3 regions of the Pseudoalteromonas sp. R86517 genome follow, and region 2 is predicted to be linked to each of the others. Evidence: predicted binding sites of a transcription regulator. Region 2 holds the regulator's gene; each other region holds the start of a gene.
The links. Region 2 encodes sigma-54, which starts transcription at its own class of promoters, with help from an activator protein. Its sites were predicted from a motif close to GTTGGCACGNNNNTNGNNT; they were not measured.
Positions count from the first base shown of each region.

Region 1 (3,281 bases), 1.5 Mb from region 2:
AGCAAGCTCAGCAAAATATAAAAAAGGGTCATGTTAGTCACATATACCCATACCCGACAGCACAGCGCTTTATTCATCACTGGTAAGCGTTAAAGGACACACAATGAACATAAGTAAAATAGATTTAAATTTGCTGGTTTACCTCGACACCCTATTACGTGAGTGTAACGTAACCCGCGCCGCTAACCAGTTAAGTATTACTCAACCAGCTATGAGTAACGGCCTTAAGCGTTTAAGAAACTTGTTTAACGATCCAATTTTGGTACGTACCAGTGAAGGTATGGTCCCCACAGAGCGTGCTATAGAGCTGCAACCGGTTATACGCGGTATATTAATGACCCTAGAAGAAACCCTGGCACCAAATCGCGAATTTGAAGCCAGCCAAAGTAAACGTGTATTTAGAATAATGGCCAGTGACTATGCAGCCAGTACATTAGCGCCAAAGCTTTTAAGTAAACTTCATGAAGAAGCGCCCGATACAACCTTAGATATACTTACGCCTAGTGATGTAACGTTTCATGATGTTGAAAATGGTAAAGTGGATATGGCAATTAACCGCTTTGAAAACCTTCCGCAATCTTTTCATCATAAACGCATATGGAAAGACAGCTTTTGCTGCTTAGTAAAAGCCGACAACCCAATTATCGAAAACTTTAGCCTAGACAGCTATTTAAAAGCCCGCCATATATGGGTAAGTAAAACCGGCTTTGGGGTTGGCGTAGGTATGGACCCTAAAGATGTACAAAAGCTAGGTTGGGTAGATGAAGCACTTGCCCATTTTGGTAAACACCGAAATATTGCCACGTTTACCCGTAATTACCACGTAGCCATTCATTTAGCAAAAGAGCAAAATTTAGTGGCGACCTTACCTTCAAAGGCTGCCAATATTTACTTAGATGATGCAGGCCTTAAAATTTTAGAGCCTCCATTTCCTATACCGCCTTTTGAACTAGATATGATTTGGAGCCCTTTACTGCATCGTGATGCAAGTCATATTTGGTTACGCCAAAAAGTAGCCGAAGTGGCGGATGAGCTTAAATAACCTTATTACAAAAGCCATGTAAAATTTGCGAGGCTATTTTATTTTAAATAGCCTTGCAGCTTGCCAAATAAATAATTAATTAATAATTACAATAACTTAAAAAATTAAAATGAAATTGGAATGGCCTTTGCTTTAGTTACTATGAAACTTAAATTCATGTAAAGAGAGGTCATTATGAATACCCATCAAGGAACAGAAGCAACTCATATTACTGACATCATCCAAGTAATGAACAGTGGCATTGATTTTTATCAAAAAGCGCAAGAGAAAGTTGAAGACCCAGCCATTGGCGCATTATTTCAACGCATGATTGACGCACGAAAAGTAAGTGTTGAGCGCTTACAACCTTATGCAGTTAACGAAAAAGGTGAGCGTGAAGACGGCTCTTCTTTTGCTGTAGAAGCACGCAGAGCTTACACAGCCCTACTCACTTCGTTTAGTTCTCATAACGATAAAACATACGTTAAAGAGCTTGAAGAGGTAGAAGATAAAACACTTGAAGAAATTAAAGCAGCGATGGATAAACCACAGCCAGCCGACTGTGAAGCAGCCTTAGCGAAAACCTTGCTAACGATGCAAAGCTGCCACACCGAAATGAGCCGTATGCAAAAGCATTAATTTTCAATTGCATATATTTAAAACCCAGCCTAGCCGCTGGGTTTTTTATTATTACAAGGTTTAAGGCTATAAGCCAATAATTGCAACACCCAGTTTAAACCCTGCTATGTATAGCCAAGTCCAAAATGCCACATTTAGTATTATCCAAGCCATACAGGGGTTAAACCAATCCGTAATAATGTTTAATTAAGCGAATTGGTATAATTTAACGCTGAGGTAAGGCGCAACACAATAAAATCGCGGTTGAGAAATAAATACTAAAAAGCCTAAATACAAAAAAAAGGCCTTACGGCCCTTTGAACTTAAATAACATAAGGGAGAGTTATTTATTAAAAACGGTATTCTGCGCCTACATAGTAATAAGCACCATTAAAGCCAAATGGCGCTGAACGGCGAGAGTATTCAAATACCCCATCGCTGCTTACAATCGTATTGCCATTTGAATCTACAATTGTGCCCGAGCGTGAGTTACCAATGGTGTTTTTATCTGGGTACACGTCAAATAAGTTATTTGCACCAATATTTACAGATAAATCTTCAGTCACGAAGTAATTAACTTTAACGTCAGTTAAAATTTCTGCACCGTAGGTTTGGCGCCCGCCATCTTCTACTGTGTATTCACCAAAGCGGTTAAGTGAAAGGTTTACAGTCCAATCACCACGCTGGTAAAGCGCACTTAAATTAATGCGATCTTCTGGTTGCCACTCTTCAATAATTGAAATTTCTTGATCAGAGAAAACATCTTCAACTGGTACGGTTTCAAGCCCTGAGCCCGATGGCGTAAATAACGATACCACCTCAGTTTCAGTAAAGTTAGCTGCTAAAGTAAAATCAAGCGTGCCACCTAATCCCTCGGTATTCCAAGTAGCTACAAAATCAATACCCGAAGTTTCGGTATCTGCACCATTTAAGAAAAACTGCCCTGCACCTGCACCTGAGCTGATTAATGCAGCATCTAGGCTTGAAGAAAGCCCTTTGCCTAAACGATTACTAATTACTATGCGGTCGTCAATATCAATTGAGTAGTAATCCACAGTAACATTAATGTTATCCGTAACGTTGTAGACAATACCTAAACTACGGTTTTGCGATTTTTCTTCTTTAAGTTTTGGAATACCTAAACTTTGTGCAAGGGTTGAATCGTTTCTGAATGTACCTACTTCTTCAGCAACTAATGAGCCGTCTTCAGCCACAACAAATTGTGTGCTGATATTGTTAAAATACAATTGCTGCATTGATGGCGCTCTAAAGCCTGAGCTTAATGCACCACGCAGTGACACATCATCAGTAATTGCCCAGTTACCTGCAAGCTTAAAGTTTACTGTGTCGCCAAAGCCTTTGTAATTATCGTAACGCAGTGCGCCTGATAAAATGACATCTTCAATTAGGTAGGTTTCTGCATCAAGGTAAAACGAAATTACATCGCGTGACTCATCAACCGATGATGCCGGCGAAGAACCACCAAAACCTTGCGTGCCGCCAGAGGCATCTTCAGAGCCTACACCGCCACTTAAACCACTATAAATACTTACCCCATCAAGGGTGTCGTAATCACGATAAGCATATTCGCTGCCCTCTAAAATGCGGTATTCATCGGTACGAATTTCTGCACCCATAGCCA
Region 1 is NZ_JAXHCB010000001.1:1,779,178-1,782,458, forward strand. It holds gene aceK (bifunctional isocitrate dehydrogenase kinase/phosphatase) at 1-86, shown strand, start outside; gene SJY38_RS07960 (LysR family transcriptional regulator) at 104-1,042, shown strand; gene SJY38_RS07965 (PA2169 family four-helix-bundle protein) at 1,217-1,660, shown strand; gene SJY38_RS07970 (TonB-dependent receptor plug domain-containing protein) at 1,990-3,281, opposite strand, start outside.
Region 1: SJY38_RS07965 (PA2169 family four-helix-bundle protein) is a predicted target of sigma-54. The motif match lies at 1,157-1,175, and genes of this name have one in related genera.

Region 2 (3,281 bases):
CGTTACAATAAGTTGCTTATCTTTTTTACCCAGTATTTTTTCGCGAATTGACTCTGCTAATTGGTGCACACTTAAATCGGTGGTATCTAGCATAAAGTCAGCGCGCGTTACGAGTACATCAAGCAGTTCTTTTTCTTTTTTTATTGCTAAATCAAGCGGCAGCGAATCGATGGATAAAGGGTGTAATCTGCGTGTTTCTGAAAAACGTTTGATCAGTGTTTGATCATCACTATCTAAATAAAACAGTGTGGGTTTAGCAAAGTCAGGAAGGTACTCGAGAATATCGTTAAATTCGTCTTGTTCTTTGGGGATATTACGAACATCTATACTAACGGCTATTTTGTCATAGTTATCTGAAACACTTCGCACTAAAGAGGGCAGTAAGTTGACCGGAATATTATCTACGCAATAATAGCCTAAATCTTCAACCACGCGTAAAGCAACCGACTTACCTGAACCAGAACGGCCGCTTATGATAATTAACTCCATTTATAGCCCTTAGTATTTACTACGATTGATCAACAATTACTTGATAAAGCTCTGCATCGGTTTTAGCACTACGCAGCTGTTTACAAAATTCTTTGTTGCTCAGTTTATCAGCTATGGTTGCCAGAGTCTTTAGGTGCTGTTGGTTATCGCCATCTGGTACGATGAGTGCAACAAAAATATCAACAGGGCAGTTATCAATAGCATCAAAGTTAACAGGCGTGTCGCTAACAAGTACTAAAGCCAGCGGCTCTTCTACGCCACCCATTCTGCCATGAGGAATGGCGATACCCCGGCCAATACCAGTACTGCCTAGCTTTTCTCTGCTTGCCAGCGCATTAAGAATATCTTGTTGTGGTAAGTAGGGGAGCTTTTCATGAGCAAGCTCACTGATAAACTCTAAAATTCTTTTTTTACTACTAAAAAGGACCGCAGCTTTGCTGCAGTCCTGGCATACTAATGTACTTAATTTCATAATATTAGTGTCTAGCAAGCTTCTCTTTATGTTTTATGACTTGACGATCGAGCTTGTCAATCAACGAGTCTATAGCGGCATACATATCTTGGTGCTCTGTTGAGGCAAATAAATCTGCGCCACTTACATGAATAGTCGCTTCTGCTTTTTGGTTGAGTTTTTCTACATCGAGAATGACATGCACATTGCTAATATGATCTGAGTGCCTTTCTAGCTTTGCAAATTTATTATTTACATAGTCTCTAAGTGAATCAGTTACTTCTACGTGACGACCAGTTAGGTTTAGTTGCATAAGCATTTCCTCTTTGTTTTTTACGTCTTATATCAAACTCTTTCTCTGATTTGACGGTGGAATAGCTAGCGATTCACGGTATTTTGCTATTGTGCGTCTAGCTACTTTAATTCCTTGCTCTGCCAATATATCCGCAATTTTACTATCACTCAATGGTTTAGCTGAGTTTTCCGCGGCAATTAGCTTTTTAATTAGGGCACGTATTGCGGTTGATGAACACTCTCCGCCGTTTTCTGTGCTTACGTGGCTTGAGAAAAAATACTTAAGCTCAAAAATACCACGTGGCGTATGCATATATTTTTGTGTTGTAACACGCGAAATTGTCGATTCATGCATTTCTACCATCTCAGCAACATCGTTTAAAACCATTGGCTTCATGGCTTCTGGGCCATGTTCAAAAAATGCCTGTTGCTGTTTTACAATACAGTTTGTTACCTTAAGCAGCGTGTCGTTTCTGCTTTCAAGGCTTTTTATAAACCATTTAGCTTCTTGTAAGTGAGAACGAATAAACTGGCTATCACCACTTGATTTTACGGTACGTGACATAGCCGCGTACTGACTATTTACGCGTATTTTTGGCATGCTATCTGGGTTTAGCTCTACCACCCAGCGGCCTTTTATTTTTTTAACCGACACATCCGGTATTACATACTCCGACTCTTCCCTTACTATTGTATCTGCAGGTTTTGGGTTGAGGGTATGTATTAGGGTCATGACCTCTTTAAGCTCGTCTTCTTTAAGCTTAGTCTTTTTCATTAATGTACGATAGTCGCGTGCCGCTAATAGATCAATGTGATCGGTTAAGATCATTTTTGTTTGTTCTATAAAAGGGGTGTCTTTATCAAACTGGTTTAGCTGAATGCACAAGCACTCTTGTAAACTGCGCGCGGCTATACCTACAGGGTCAAATAGCTGAATACGTTTTAAAACGGCTTCTATTTCATCAAGTTCAACTTCAACTTCGTCATCGTTTTCTTGGTTAAAGCTTTCTAAAATTTCTTCGCAACTTAGCGTTAAAATACCCGAGTCATCTACAGCTTCTACAATGGCAATAGCAATGGCTTCGTCAGTTGGGCTAAAAGGAGTAAGCTGAAGCTGCCACATTAAATACTCATGTAGCGTTTCAGTAGAGGCACCTTGATAAATAGACTCATCTTCTGGCATTGGGCCTGAGGATGCAGCAGGGGCTGCGCTCATGTACTCATCCCAAGTTACATCCATTGCCATATCATCGCTAACGGTGTCTTTATTTAAAGCTTCGCCACTGTCTTGCTCGTACTCGCTGGTTGTATCGTCAGCCGATGCGCTTACGGTTACATCATCCGTATCTGCTTTTTGTTCATTTTTTCCAGCCGACTCTTCCGTGTAATCTTGCTCTTCTACTTCTAATAGCGGGTTGCTATCAAGTGCTTCTTGTATTTCTTGCTGGAGATCCAATGTACTGAGCTGCAGCAAGCGAATCGCTTGTTGCAATTGTGGAGTCATTGTAAGTTGCTGGCCCATGCGCAGCTGTAATGATTGCCTCATGTATCTCTAACAATCCTTTTATGTTGTTATAATTAATATTAGCAGATGCTTGTAGGTGTGGCTTAAATGTTACAGCCTAAATTGCTCGCCTAAATAAACATCGCGTACAGTTTTGTCATTTAATACGTGTTCTGGGGTGCCAGATGCAATTAGCTCCCCATGAGAAACAATGTAGGCTTTTTCACAAACATCAAGGGTTTCTCTTACATTGTGATCGGTAATTAATACGCCAATGCCACGGTTTTTAAGATGCTCTATTATTTTCTTTATATCTAACACTGAAATCGGATCAACACCAGCAAAAGGCTCATCCAATAAAATAAATTTAGGGTTTGCTGCCAGTGCTCTGGCAATTTCTACACGGCGGCGTTCACCACCAGAAAGCGCCATACCTTGGCTATCGCGAATATGCTGAATACTAAATTCATCAAGTAAGTTGTTAAGCGTTTCTTCTCGTGCGGCTTTATTGAGCTCTTTACGCGTTTCTAAAATAGCCATTAA
Region 2 is NZ_JAXHCB010000001.1:278,838-282,118, forward strand. It holds gene rapZ (RNase adapter RapZ) at 1-489, opposite strand, end outside; gene SJY38_RS01250 (PTS sugar transporter subunit IIA) at 509-961, opposite strand; gene hpf (ribosome hibernation promoting factor) at 966-1,253, opposite strand; gene SJY38_RS01260 (RNA polymerase factor sigma-54) at 1,281-2,780, opposite strand; gene lptB (LPS export ABC transporter ATP-binding protein) at 2,850-3,281, opposite strand, start outside.

Region 3 (3,281 bases), 3.0 Mb from region 2:
CAGGCTTAGGTGATGTTGCCTCGCATTATGGGGCGGTGAGCGATGGTGCCAAATGGCTATTAACCATTGCCATGGTATTTGGTCGCTTAGAAATATTCACCTTACTCGTGCTATTTACGCCGACCTTTTGGCGTGGGTAATAATATACAAATGATGCTTAGGAACAGGCATGCCACATTCTAATTTAGATAAATTACACCAGTTAACAACAGGACGATTGGTCGACTTGGAAATTGTTACGCCTACCAGTAGTAAACGCGTAAAAACAGAGTTTATTGGCTTGCTAGAAAATAAATTTATTATTTTAAATTACCCAAGTTCAAAGCGTTTACCTGCTGCAAGTGATTACCTACGTGACGGTGTAATGGTGGTGGTAAGAGCGGTTATAGAAGGCAGTGGCGGACAAGTAATAGCATTTAGGCAGCAGCTTATGTCGGTTGCCTCACACCCTGCTAGGCTCATTTTTATTAATTACCCTACGCAAGTGCAGTTATTTGCACTGCGCGCGCAAACACGCATACCTACCTTATTACCTGCCAAATTAACTCTCAGTGACGATAGAGTACTTGAAGGGGTGATTAAAGACATCTCGCTTACCGGGGTGATGTTTGATGTACGCGGCGATCAAAACGATGAAAATATTAAAGATATGCAATGCAAGGTGACGGTTGATACCAACAATAAAGCATTTACTGGCGAAATATGCAGCGTAAAAGAGCACGCCGCGGGAGTTAATTGTGGTATTAAACTTCTAGCCAGTGAAGATGAAATGAAGGCATTTATGAAAGAGCATTTTATCGATCCCGCAATGCTTGAGCTGCCATTAGAATAAGCACTTTCGCTTAATAGCAACAAATGGCCACTTTTTACTTGAGTGGCAGTCATATTTTTTAAAACTTCACAAAATAATTTTTATTTTCTATAAAAATCAGCTGTATAGATTAGTTTTACGAGTGAGTTATTTTAATACGTTAGCTCCCCTCACGGCTAAAATTTAGTCTCTTTTTTCGATAAATCTTCATCCTTACAATTTACGCCGAAAATTGTAGCTTTTTTCTTTTATGTAACTAGCTGTTTTTATTGCTTTTAAAAACTTAGCTTTACCCATTGTTGCTAGTTTGCAACACAAAACCCCCGCAAATTTATCAAAAATAGCCAAGCACTCTTTTAACTGATTGAAATTAATCAGCTTTTAAAACTTGGCATTCAAGTTGTAATAGTCTGGCTGTACTGAACAATAACGTGATTTAAAGTAAAACACTTAATCGCACACATATACTTGAAGGAATTATATTATGAAAAGCATTAATAAAACTTTAGCACTTATCGCCCTTGCTTCATCATCAGCGGCATTTGCAGCAACCGATTTTGATACGTTAGATGTAGATGGCAGCGGCACGATTAGCAAATCAGAGGCATCAATTGATGCAAAACTGATGAGCATGTTCTCAGAATTAGATACTGACCAAGATGGTGAGCTATCAAAAGAAGAATTTTCAGAAGCTTAAAGTGTGGTAACAATCCTGAGTTGCCAATGACAACCTAAGTAGGCAAGGGAGCTTACGAAAAAGGATTACAAGGATTGCGTACACCACGTAGTGAACTTAACTAATTTGTTTATATTGAAGGATTAAATTATGAAGCATTTAAATAAAGCACTCGCATTTATGGCTATTGCCTCTTCTTCTGCTGCCTTTGCAGGGACTGATTTTGACACGCTAGATGTAGATGGCAATGGCGCCATTAGCCAAGCTGAAGCATCGGTTGATGCGGATTTAATGGCTGAGTTTGTTGAGCTTGATACCGATGGAAATGGTGAGCTTTCAAAGCAAGAGTTCTCTAAATACTAGGGTGTGATGATCTTTGCCAATTGAGCGCAGGACAGCGCATGTTCACTTAGCAAAGAGTCATTTGCTCTAATCCAATGTGCATTAAAACTTAATAATGCACATTGGCAAAAGCACTTTTTAGTTAATTTTTAAACCCATGGATCTTAGAAAAGGATTTCCTCTTAATTAGGACACAACTATGAAAACATTAAATACAGCACTTGCCGTTATCGTATTAGCTTCTTCATCAGCGGCGTATGCTGCAGTCGACTTTGCCTCGTTTGATGCCGATGGTGATGGTGCAATTTCAAAGCAAGAAGCGCAGGTAAATTCACAGCTAGTGAAAATTTTTGACCAGCTAGATACTGATGGTAATGGTGAAATTTCTGAGCAAGAGTTTTCAAAAGTACAGTAATTAGAAGCTGCTAAGCAGGGTTGCCTAGCATTAAAAAAACATACTCCACTAAAGCCGCCTTAGTCAGCGGCTTTTTTGTGTTTAACTATAAAAATATAGCGCTAACTTGGAATAGCTTTTCTACTACGTTGATATGCTTTTTATCGATTAAAAACATAATAACGTGATCACCAGACATAATAACCGTGTCGTCGTGGGCAATCAGTACGTCGTCATTACGTACAATAGCACCAATCGTTGTACCTGCAGGTAGCTTGATATCGGCAATCGCACGGCCAACTACTTTTGATGTGTTTTCATCGCCATGGGCAACGGCTTCAATGGCCTCTGCCGCGCCTTTACGTAACGAGTACACATTAACAATATCGCCACGGCGTACGTGTGTAAGTAGCGCCGAAATAGTTGCTTGTTGTGGTGATATAGCAATATCTATTTCACCCCCTTGCACTAAATCTACATACGCACCACGCTGAATAAGCACCATGGTTTTTTGTGCGCCCATGCGTTTTGCAAGCATGGCCGACATTATATTTGCTTCATCGTCGTTGGTTACGGCAATAAACACATCAACTTGCTCTATGTGCTCTTCAGATAGTAGTTCTTGGTCTGAGGCGTCTCCACAAAACACGACGGTGTTATCTAGCATTTCAGAGAGTTGCTCAGCACGCTCTTTACTGCGCTCTAATAACTTAACGCTGTGGTTTTTTTCCAGTGAGCGAGCAAGGCCTGCACCAATGTTACCGCCACCGGCTATCATAATTTTTTTGTAAGAACGCTCAAGTTTTTGTAGCTCGTTCATAACCGCACGAATATGCTTAGTGGCAGCAATGAAAAATACTTCATCGTCCGCTTCTATTACCGTTGTGCCCAGCGGCTTTATAGCTTTACCTTGGCGATAAATTGCTGCTACACGGGTTTCTACATTCGGAATATGCTCTTTTAAAGCAGAAAGCGCATAACCCACTAATAAGCCACCGTAGTAAGCTTTTACAGCCACAAGAGAGAGCATGCCATCGGCAAATTGCAGCACTTGCAAC
Region 3 is NZ_JAXHCB010000001.1:3,246,868-3,250,148, reverse strand. It holds gene SJY38_RS14755 (TrkH family potassium uptake protein) at 1-140, shown strand, start outside; gene SJY38_RS14750 (flagellar brake protein) at 170-832, shown strand; gene SJY38_RS14745 (EF-hand domain-containing protein) at 1,296-1,508, shown strand; gene SJY38_RS14740 (calmodulin-like protein) at 1,638-1,850, shown strand; gene SJY38_RS14735 (EF-hand domain-containing protein) at 2,029-2,244, shown strand; gene trkA (Trk system potassium transporter TrkA) at 2,330-3,281, opposite strand, start outside.
Region 3: SJY38_RS14745 (EF-hand domain-containing protein) is a predicted target of sigma-54. The motif match lies at 1,199-1,217, and genes of this name have one in related genera.